DNA from 2 places in the Pseudarthrobacter sp. RHLT1-30-1 genome. Region 2 is predicted to be linked to the other one. Evidence: predicted binding sites of a transcription regulator. Region 2 holds the regulator's gene; the other holds the start of a gene.

Region 1 (4,413 bases), on a different contig from region 2:
CATGCCGAGCCGACGGCGGCCAGGTGCTGGCCGCGTGCAGGAACAAAGACCCGAACGTGCCGAGCGTCATTCCAGTCTAAAGGGAAAAGGTTGTACAGGGGTGCTATTGACTGTTACGGATCCATTCCGGATCGGCGTCCTGGCCCTGCCCGTCCGCCGGCTCCGCGGCATCGTCCTCGACCCGGAAGAGCTCCAGCGGGTCCTGCGCGAAGATGCCGGGCGGCACGGCGAAGCCGAGGTGGGTCCAGGCGGGGGCGAGGGCGATCCTTCCCCGCGGGGTGCGTCCCAGCAGTCCCTCACGGACGAGGTAGGGCTCGGCGACGGTTTCGACGGTTTCGGTCTCTTCGCCGACGGCGATGGCCAGCGTGGACAGGCCCACCGGTCCGCCGCCAAATTTCAGGATCAGGGCTTCCAGGACGGCCCGGTCCAGCCGGTCCAGGCCGCGCTTGTCCACTTCATACATGTCCAGCGCGGCGGAGGCGGCCCGGGCGTCGATTTGCTCGATGCCGTGCACCAGTGCCCAGTCGCGGACCCGGCGCAGGAGCCGGTTGGCGATGCGGGGCGTGCCGCGGGACCGCCCGGCGATTTCGCTGAAGCCGGCGGAATTGACCTTGAGGTCCAGGAGCCCGGCGGAACGCCGGAGCACCAGTTCGAGCTCTGCGACGGAGTAGAACTCAAGGTGGCCGGTGAAGCCGAAGCGGTCCCGGAGCGGCCCGGGCAGCAGCCCGGCGCGCGTGGTGGCACCCACCAGGGTGAACGGCGGAAGTTCAAGCGGGATCGCCGTGGCGCCGGCACCCTTGCCGACGACGATGTCGACCCGGAAGTCCTCCATCGCCATGTAGAGCATTTCCTCGGCCGGGCGGGACATCCGGTGGATCTCGTCCAGGAACAGCACCTCGCCTTCGGAGAGCGAGGACAGGATGGCCGCCAGGTCCCCGGCGTGCTGGATGGCGGGTCCGCTGCTGATCCGCAGCGGCGCGTTCATTTCGGCCGCGATGATCATCGACAGGGTGGTCTTGCCCAGCCCGGGAGGTCCGGAGAGCAGCACGTGGTCGGCGCTGCGGCCGCGCATCCGTGAGGCCTCCAGTACGAGGGAGAGCTGTTTGCGGACCCGGTGCTGGCCGACGAAGTCGTGCAGGTTCTTGGGCCGGAGGGCGGCTTCGATGACGCGCTCCTCCGGCTCCTCTCCCCCGGCGACGATCGACGGCTCAGCCACGGGCGCCTGCCCTGTTCCCGGCGCGGGCGCCGTCCTGGCCCAGCCAGCGGAGGGTGGCGCGCAGGATCTCGGCCACGTTGCCCTTTTCGGCCAGTTCGGGGGAATCGGCCAGGGACTTGTCGATGCTGGCCGTGGCGTCCTTCTCGGACCAGCCCAGGCTGGTCATGGCCGCTACCACCTGCGGCTTCCAGACCGCCTCGGAGGATGCCGCCGGAGCAGTGGTTCCGGCGGCAGTGCCGTGCGGCACGAGCTTTCCGGCCAGTTCGAGCACAATCCGGCCGGCGACCTTGGGGCCAATGCCGGGCACTTTGGTGAAGGCCTTGCCGTCGCCGGAGTGCGCTGCCACGCGGATCGCTTCGGGCTCGTGGACGGCCAGGACGGCCAGCGCCAGCCGGGGTCCGACGCCGGCGACGCTGAGCAGGACGTCAAAGACTTCGCGTTCGTCGTCGGTGTCGAAGCCGAACAGGGTCAGGGAGTCCTCGCGCACGATCAGGGAGGTGAAGAGCTTGCCCTCCTCGCCGGTGCGGAGCCGGCTGAGGGTCTGCGGCGTGGCGTTCACGCTCATGCCGGCGCCGTTGAGGTCGATTACGGCGGAGGACAGGCCGACGTGCGCGACGGTTCCGCGGAGAAAACTGATCAAAGCCGGGCTCCTGAAAATTCAGCTGAAATAGAACCGGGGAGACCCGGTTATCCGAACATATCTACGAATACCCTACCAAGTTCTGCGGCGGCAGAGTCGGACATTCAGCGTGTGCGGCGCGCTTTGGCCTCGGCGTCCGCCCATACGCGCTGGGCCGGTGTCAGGGACTGGCTCCCCGGTCCGGTGGTGGCTGCGCCCTTGTCGGAAGTGCCGATGCCGGCCCGCCAGGCGTGGGTGATGGCCAGCGCGAGGGCGTCGGCGGCGTCGGCGGGGCGCGGCGGGGCGTCGAGCCGGAGAATCTTGGTGACCAGCTTGGTGACCGCATCCTTGTTGGAGGTACCGCTGCCGGTGACGGCTGCCTTGACCTCGGACGGGGTGTGCAGCGCCACCGGGATGCCGCGGCGGGCGGCGGCGGCGATCACGACGCCGGAGGCCTGGGCAACGCCCATCACGGTGCTGACATTGAGCTGCGAGAAGACGCGTTCGACGGCGAGGACGTGCGGTTCGTACTGGTCCAACCACTCATCGATGGAGGTGGCGATGACCAGCAGGCGCTGGTCCAGGCTTTCCTCAGGGGACGTACCGACGACGCCGAACGCCACCATGGTGGCGCGGCGGTTCTTCTCGACGTCCACGACGCCGATCCCGCAGCGGGTGAGGCCCGGATCGACGCCGAGGACGCGCAGGGTCACTCGGCTTCCAGTGCGGCCTGCACTTCGTCGCTGAGGTCAGCGTTGCTGTACACGTTCTGGACGTCGTCGAGTTCCTCGAGGGCGTCCACGAGCTTCAGGAACTTCTTGGCGGCGTCGAGGTCGAGCGGCACCTGCATGGAGGGCACAAATTCGGCCTCGTCGGTTTCGTAGTCGATCCCGGCGTCCTTGAGCGCATCCCGGATGGCCTGGAGGTCGGTCGGCTCGGAGTGGATCTCGAAGCTGTCACCGTTGTCCTTGACTTCGTCGGCACCGGCGTCGAGCACGGCCATCAGGACGTCGTCCTCACTCAGTCCGTTCTTCGGCAGCGAGACGACACCCTTGCGGGAGAAGAGGTAGCTGACCGAGCCGGGGTCGGCGATGGTGCCGCCGTTGCGGGAGATGGCGAGCCGGACCTCGGAGGCGGCCCGGTTCTTGTTGTCCGTGAGGCATTCGATCAGCAGCGCCGAGCCCTGCGGCCCGCGGCATTCGTACATGATCTCGGTGTAGTCCACGACTTCGCCGGTGAGGCCCGCGCCGCGCTTGATGGCGCGGTCGATGTTGTCAGCGGGGACCGAGGTCTTTTTGGCCTTGGTGACGGCGAGTTCCAGGCCGGGGTTGCCGGCGAGGTCCGGGCCGCCCATGCGCGCGGCAACTTCGATGTTCTTGATCAGCTTGGCGAACGACTTGGCCCGGCGGCTGTCGAGGATGGCCTTCTTGTGCTTGGTCGTCGCCCATTTGGAGTGGCCTGACATGCTTTACGCGTCTCCTCTGATCATTCGGATAAACAATTCGTGCACGCGCTTCTCCCCCGTCACTTCCGGGTGGAAGGAAGTGGCCAGCAGCTTGCCGGACCGCACTGCAACAATTCTAGCCGTCCCGGCCAGCGCCTCGGGGTGGGACGCCCTGGACGGCTCCACTTTCGCAAGCACCTCGACGCCGTCGCCGACGCGTTCCACCCAGGGTCCGCGGATGAAGACCGCGTGGACCGGGGCCACGCCGTCGGCGGTCGCGCTGAAGTCGAGGCCGCTGAAATCGAGATCCGTTTCGAAGGACTCGCGCTGCCGGCCGAAGGCGTTCCGGCGGACGGTGATGTCGAGGCCGCCAAACGTCTGCTGCGGGTTGCCGGCAAGGTCCTTCGCGGGGTCGGTGATCTCCTCGGCGAGGAGGATCATCCCGGCGCACGAGCCGTAGACCGGCAGTCCGTCCTGGATCCGTTGACGCAGCGGGTCGCGGAGCCCGAAGGCGCGGGACAGCTTGTCGATGGTGGTCGATTCGCCGCCGGGAATGATCAGGCCATCGAGGCCGTCGAGTTCGGCCGGCCGGCGGACGCTGATGCCGGTGGCACCGGCGGCTTCCACCGCGTGCAGGTGTTCGCGGAAGTCACCCTGGAGGGCCAGGACGCCGATCCGGAAGCCTGCACCCACACCGGAGGAAGGCGCAGTAGAGGGGTTGGTCATCGAACCAGCATAGTGGCCGCGACTTATGCCCCGCCGCTTCCCGGCGGGCTTCCGTGCTGCCGCTGGGATATATTACAAAGCATGTTTTACTTCAGCGTTCCGCTCGGCAAGCTCGTCCGCCGGGTCTCCCGGCTTAGGGGCGGAGGCTCGGCCCTTCCCGGGCTCGTCGTCGAAAAGATCGACCCCGGCTTCATGCGCCGGACACTGTCCACGCTGCCGCACGGCGTCGCCGTCGTCAGCGGCACGAACGGCAAGACCACCACCACCAAGATGGTGGTGGAACTGCTCGAGAGCCAGGGCCTGAAGGTCTTCACCAACCGCACCGGCAGCAACTTCACCCGCGGTGTGGCCGCAGCGCTGCTTGGCGAAGTGGACTGGCGGGGACGGCTGCACGCCGACGTCGCCGTG
Region 2 (4,413 bases):
TCCGGGAGCGGTAGACATGGCAGCGGAGGGCCCGGCAGCGGTGGACATTGCAGCCGCTGAACCCGCCGGCACCGGTCGGGCCGGGACCGACAACGCGGGATCCAATGACGCAGGATCCAAGGACGCGGGGACAAAACCCGCCGTCAGGCGTTCAGCAAAGAAAGGCGGCCCGGCCGGCGAGGAGTTCGTCATTGAACTCCTCGACCGCGCCGTGTCCGGCATGGGCGGCCAGAGCCGCGACGGCCAGCACGAGATGGCCCGGCAGGTGGCGCACGCGATCGACAGCGGCGACCACCTGCTGGTCCAGGCCGGCACCGGAACCGGCAAGTCCCTTGCCTACCTGATCCCGCTGATCGCCCATTCACTCGTCAGTGACAAGCCCACCCTGGTCTCCACCGCCACCCTGGCCCTGCAGACCCAGATCGTCGGCCGTGACCTGCCCCGGCTGCTGAAGACCATCACCCCGGCGCTTGACCGGCCGGTCAAGGTCGCCCTCGTCAAGGGCCGCTCCAACTACGTGTGCCGCCACAAGCTCGACGGCGGTTTCCCCTCCGAAGAACCGTCCGAAGGCCAGCTCTTCTCGCTCGGCGAGGACACCTCCGTGCCGCATTTCGCCGCGGCCATGGGCGGCCCGTCGTCGCAGCTCGGCAAGGAAGTCGTCCGGTTGCGTGAATGGGCCGAGGACACCCGGACGGGGGACCGGGACGAGCTCCTTCCCGGGGTCACGGACCGTGCCTGGCGGCAGGTCTCGGTGACCTCGATGGAGTGCCTGGGCGCGCAGAAGTGCCCGCTGGCGGCCGAATGCTTCAGCGAACTGGCCCGGGCGAACGCCGCGGACGCCGACGTCGTTGTCACCAACCACGCGATGCTGGCCGTCAGCGCCTTCGAGGGCCTCGCCGTGCTGCCGGACTACGACGTTGTGGTGGTCGATGAAGCCCATGAACTGCAGGACCGGGTGACCGGTGCCGTGTCCGGCCAGCTCTCCGTCGCGATGGTCCACGCCGCCGCGTCCGGGGCCCGGAAGAACACCGGCATCACCGTGGACGCCCTGAACAACGCCGCCTCCCACCTCGAACTTGCCATTGAGGGGGTACCCAGCGGCCTCATGCCCAACGGCCTCAACACCGAACAACTGGACTGTGTGGACCAGCTGCGGGACGCCTGCCGCGCCGCGCTCTCGGATTCCAAGGGGGACAGTGCCAATACCGCCGACGGCGGCCGCCAGCTCGCGCGCTCCCGCCTCATGGTGATCCTGGAACTCTGCGAACGGCTGCTCGCCGCCCGCGAGAACCGCGAAGTGGTCTGGTTTTCCCGCAACAGCACGTTTGACCCGCAGCAGGGCTACGCCCAGCCCGACGAGTCCGCGCCGGCACTGATCAACATCGCCCCGCTCAGCGTCGCAGGCCGGCTCCGCGAAGGACTGTTCGCGGACCACACCGTCATCCTGACCTCGGCGACCCTGGCGATCGGGTCCGCTTTCGAACCGGCCGCGGGCGGCCTTGGCCTGGTCGGGCCGGGTGCACCCAGCTGGACCGGTGTCGACGTCGGCTCGCCCTTCGAATACCCGAAACAGGGCATTCTGTATGTTGCCAGGCACCTGCCCAAGCCCGGGCGCGGTGTGTCCCCGGAAGCCCTCGACGAGCTGGAGAAGCTGATCCGGGCCTCCGACGGGGGAGCCCTGTGTCTGTTCTCCTCGCGGCGCGCGGCCGAGGAGGCCGCCGAGGCCATGCGGCCCCGGCTGGACATGAGCATCCTCTGCCAGGGCGATTCGACCATGACGGCGCTGGTGAAGCAGTTCGCCGACGAACCCGACACCTGCCTGTTCGGCACCATGTCCCTGTGGCAGGGTGTCGACGTGCCCGGGGACTCCTGCCGCCTCGTGGTAATCGACCGGATTCCCTTCCCGCGGCCAGATGATCCCCTCATGACCGCCCGGTCCCGCGCGGTGGCCCAGGCCGGCGGCAACGGCTTCATGAGCGTTTCGGCGACCCATGCAGCCATCCGCCTGGCGCAGGGCGCCGGCCGGCTGATCCGCACGACGACGGACCGGGGAGTGGTGGCCGTGCTGGACTCGCGGCTTTCCACCGAGCGCTACGGGGGATTCCTCCGCGCAGCCCTGCCGCCGTTCTGGCCGACGACAGATCCGGCGGTCGCCGTCGCGGCCCTGGAGCGGCTTGCCAAGGAAGCAGGACAGCCGGCCGCCTAGCCACCGCCGGGAAGGAACGCGAAGGGCCCCGTCCGATGCCGGCGGGGCCCATTTTTCTGGCGCCGACGCGCGGTTCCGTGCTGCCGCGGACCCGCCAGTCGTTCCAGCCGCGGACGAGCAGGTCCGTGCCGCCTAAAGGGAGCGCAGGACCGAGACGACCTTGCCCATGATGACGGCGTGATCGCCGAGGATGGGCTCGTACTGCGTGTTCTGGGGCAGCAGCCAGGTATGGCCGTCGCGCTGGCGGAACGTCTTGACGGTTGCCTCGTCGTCCAGCAGTGCTGCAACAATGTCACCGTTGAGGGCGTCGCCCTGCCGGCGGACAACGACCCAGTCGCCGTCGCAGATGGCCGCATCGATCATCGAGTCACCCGCGACTTTGAGCATAAAGAGCTCGCCGTGGCCCACGAGCTGGCGCGGCAGCGGCATGATGTCCTCGACGACCTGGTCGGCCAGGATCGGACCGCCGGCGGCGATCCGGCCGACCAGCGGCACCATGGCCGTGTCGGTGGCACTGGCCAGCTCGGAAACCGACAAGCCGCCGACCGTGCGCAGGCCACTGGACTTCTCGATCCCGGAAACCTTGGAGGTGCCCTCATCGAGCGTCAGGGGCATCAGGACTTCCATGGCCCGGGGACGCTTGGGATCCCGGCGCAGGTAACCGAGCTTCTCCAGCTGTGAGAGCTGGTGGGTGACGCTGGACAGGCTGGCGAGGCCGACGGTGTCACCGATCTCCCGCATGGACGGCGGGTATCCGTTGTCCGTTACGGACCGCTGGATGGTCTCCAGGATCTTCTTCTGCCGGACGGTGAGGCTCTTGGGTGGCCGGGCTGCCTGCGGGCTCCGCTGGGTGGCCCTGCCGCCTGTGGCTTGTGCTGCCATGTTCGCCAACGCCTTTCCGTTCCGCCCGGCCGCCGTGGCTGCGGCTGCCGGGAACTTCCGGCCTGAGATGAAATGTCAGACCCTGCTGATCAACTGCAGAAGTGGTTGTTCTTTGACTCAAACGTAGGCCAGCCACACAGCTTTTTCAAACATTTGTTCTAGCGAGTCTCGACAATGTTCGTTAATAAGTGCTAAAACAGAGCAGGCACGATTCGAATATGTGTTCTAGTTGGACACCGTTCGGACTCAGCACAACGTTCGGTTCTTTGTTCGAAGGTTAGGCCGGTTGGCGGCGCGTATGTGGAGTACGCCGGGCGGCACAGTATGGTCCAGGAGGGCTCAGTTCATGTCAGCATCAAGCGCATTTCACGACACTTTCGGCCGCGACGCGTTCGGCAACTACGGCCGCCCCGACGGCGGTGCATCGGAGGGCCAGCGGCGTTCCCTGGCCCAGCTCCCTTCCGCCGGCGGTCAGGCCTCCGACGGCCGGCCCGGCTTGGCCGGCCGCGGCGCGCGGGCCAAGCAGGCGCCGCTGCGCCTCACCCGGCGGGGACGCATCGTCTTCATCGGAGTGCCACTGATCATACTGGCCGCGCTCATCCTGTCCCTCAGTGGCTTCCTCAACGCCCCGGCCAAGGCCGCGGAGTCGGCCGCCGATCTGTCACTGACGCCCACCGTGTCCGTGACGGTTCAGCCCGGCGAGTCACTGTGGGCCATCGCCGAGGCCGTCGCGCCGGAGCGGGATCCGCGCGATGTGGTCGCCGACATCGTCCAGCTGAACAACCTGGACGCCGCCCGGGTCGTGCCGGGCCAGGCGCTTTTCATTCCGTCCAGCTAGCTCCGGGAATCCGTCACAGTTTCAGCGCCCGCAGCGATCTCACTTAAACTAGGAAAGTGACTGACCAGTTAGAGCGCCTGAACCGACTTCCCCTCCGGACGAATCTGCGGGGCCTGACGCCGTATGGCGCCCCGCAGCTGGACGTCCCCATTTTGCTCAACGTGAATGAGAACACCCATGGTGTCCCGGCCGATGTGCGTGCCGCCATTACCGAAGCCGTCACGATTGCCGCGGTCGGCCTGAACCGCTATCCGGACCGCGAGTTCACGGAACTCCGCACAGCCCTGGCCGAATACCTCGGGCACGGACTGGGCGCAGAGAATATCTGGGCCGCGAACGGCTCCAACGAGGTTCTCCAGCAGATCCTCCAGGCGTTCGGCGGACCGGGCCGGACCGTCATGGGCTTCCCTCCCACCTACTCGATGTACCCGCTGCTCGCGGCCGGCACGGACACCGGGTACCTCGCCGGGACCCGCACCGCGGACTA

What was found. The regulator LexA, encoded in region 2, represses DNA repair genes until DNA is damaged. The targets are predictions, from matches to a motif close to TCGAACANNTGTTCGA.
Region 1: the regulator LexA is predicted to act here: its motif matches at 1,908-1,923, upstream of ruvA (Holliday junction branch migration protein RuvA).

The regions. Positions count from the first base shown of each region.
Region 1 covers NZ_JBWZCG010000012.1:94,512-98,924, reverse strand. Annotated here, with positions in the region: gene ruvB (Holliday junction branch migration DNA helicase RuvB) at 104-1,216, opposite strand; gene ruvA (Holliday junction branch migration protein RuvA) at 1,209-1,856, opposite strand; gene ruvC (crossover junction endodeoxyribonuclease RuvC) at 1,961-2,548, opposite strand; gene AC50YM_RS10845 (YebC/PmpR family DNA-binding transcriptional regulator) at 2,545-3,300, opposite strand; gene pdxT (pyridoxal 5'-phosphate synthase glutaminase subunit PdxT) at 3,304-4,005, opposite strand; gene AC50YM_RS10835 (Mur ligase family protein) at 4,087-4,413, shown strand, end outside.
Region 2 covers NZ_JBWZCG010000020.1:51,875-56,287, reverse strand. Annotated here, with positions in the region: gene AC50YM_RS14540 (ATP-dependent DNA helicase) at 1-2,206, shown strand, start outside; gene lexA (transcriptional repressor LexA) at 2,339-3,088, opposite strand; gene AC50YM_RS14530 (LysM peptidoglycan-binding domain-containing protein) at 3,435-3,926, shown strand; gene AC50YM_RS14525 (histidinol-phosphate transaminase) at 3,983-4,413, shown strand, end outside.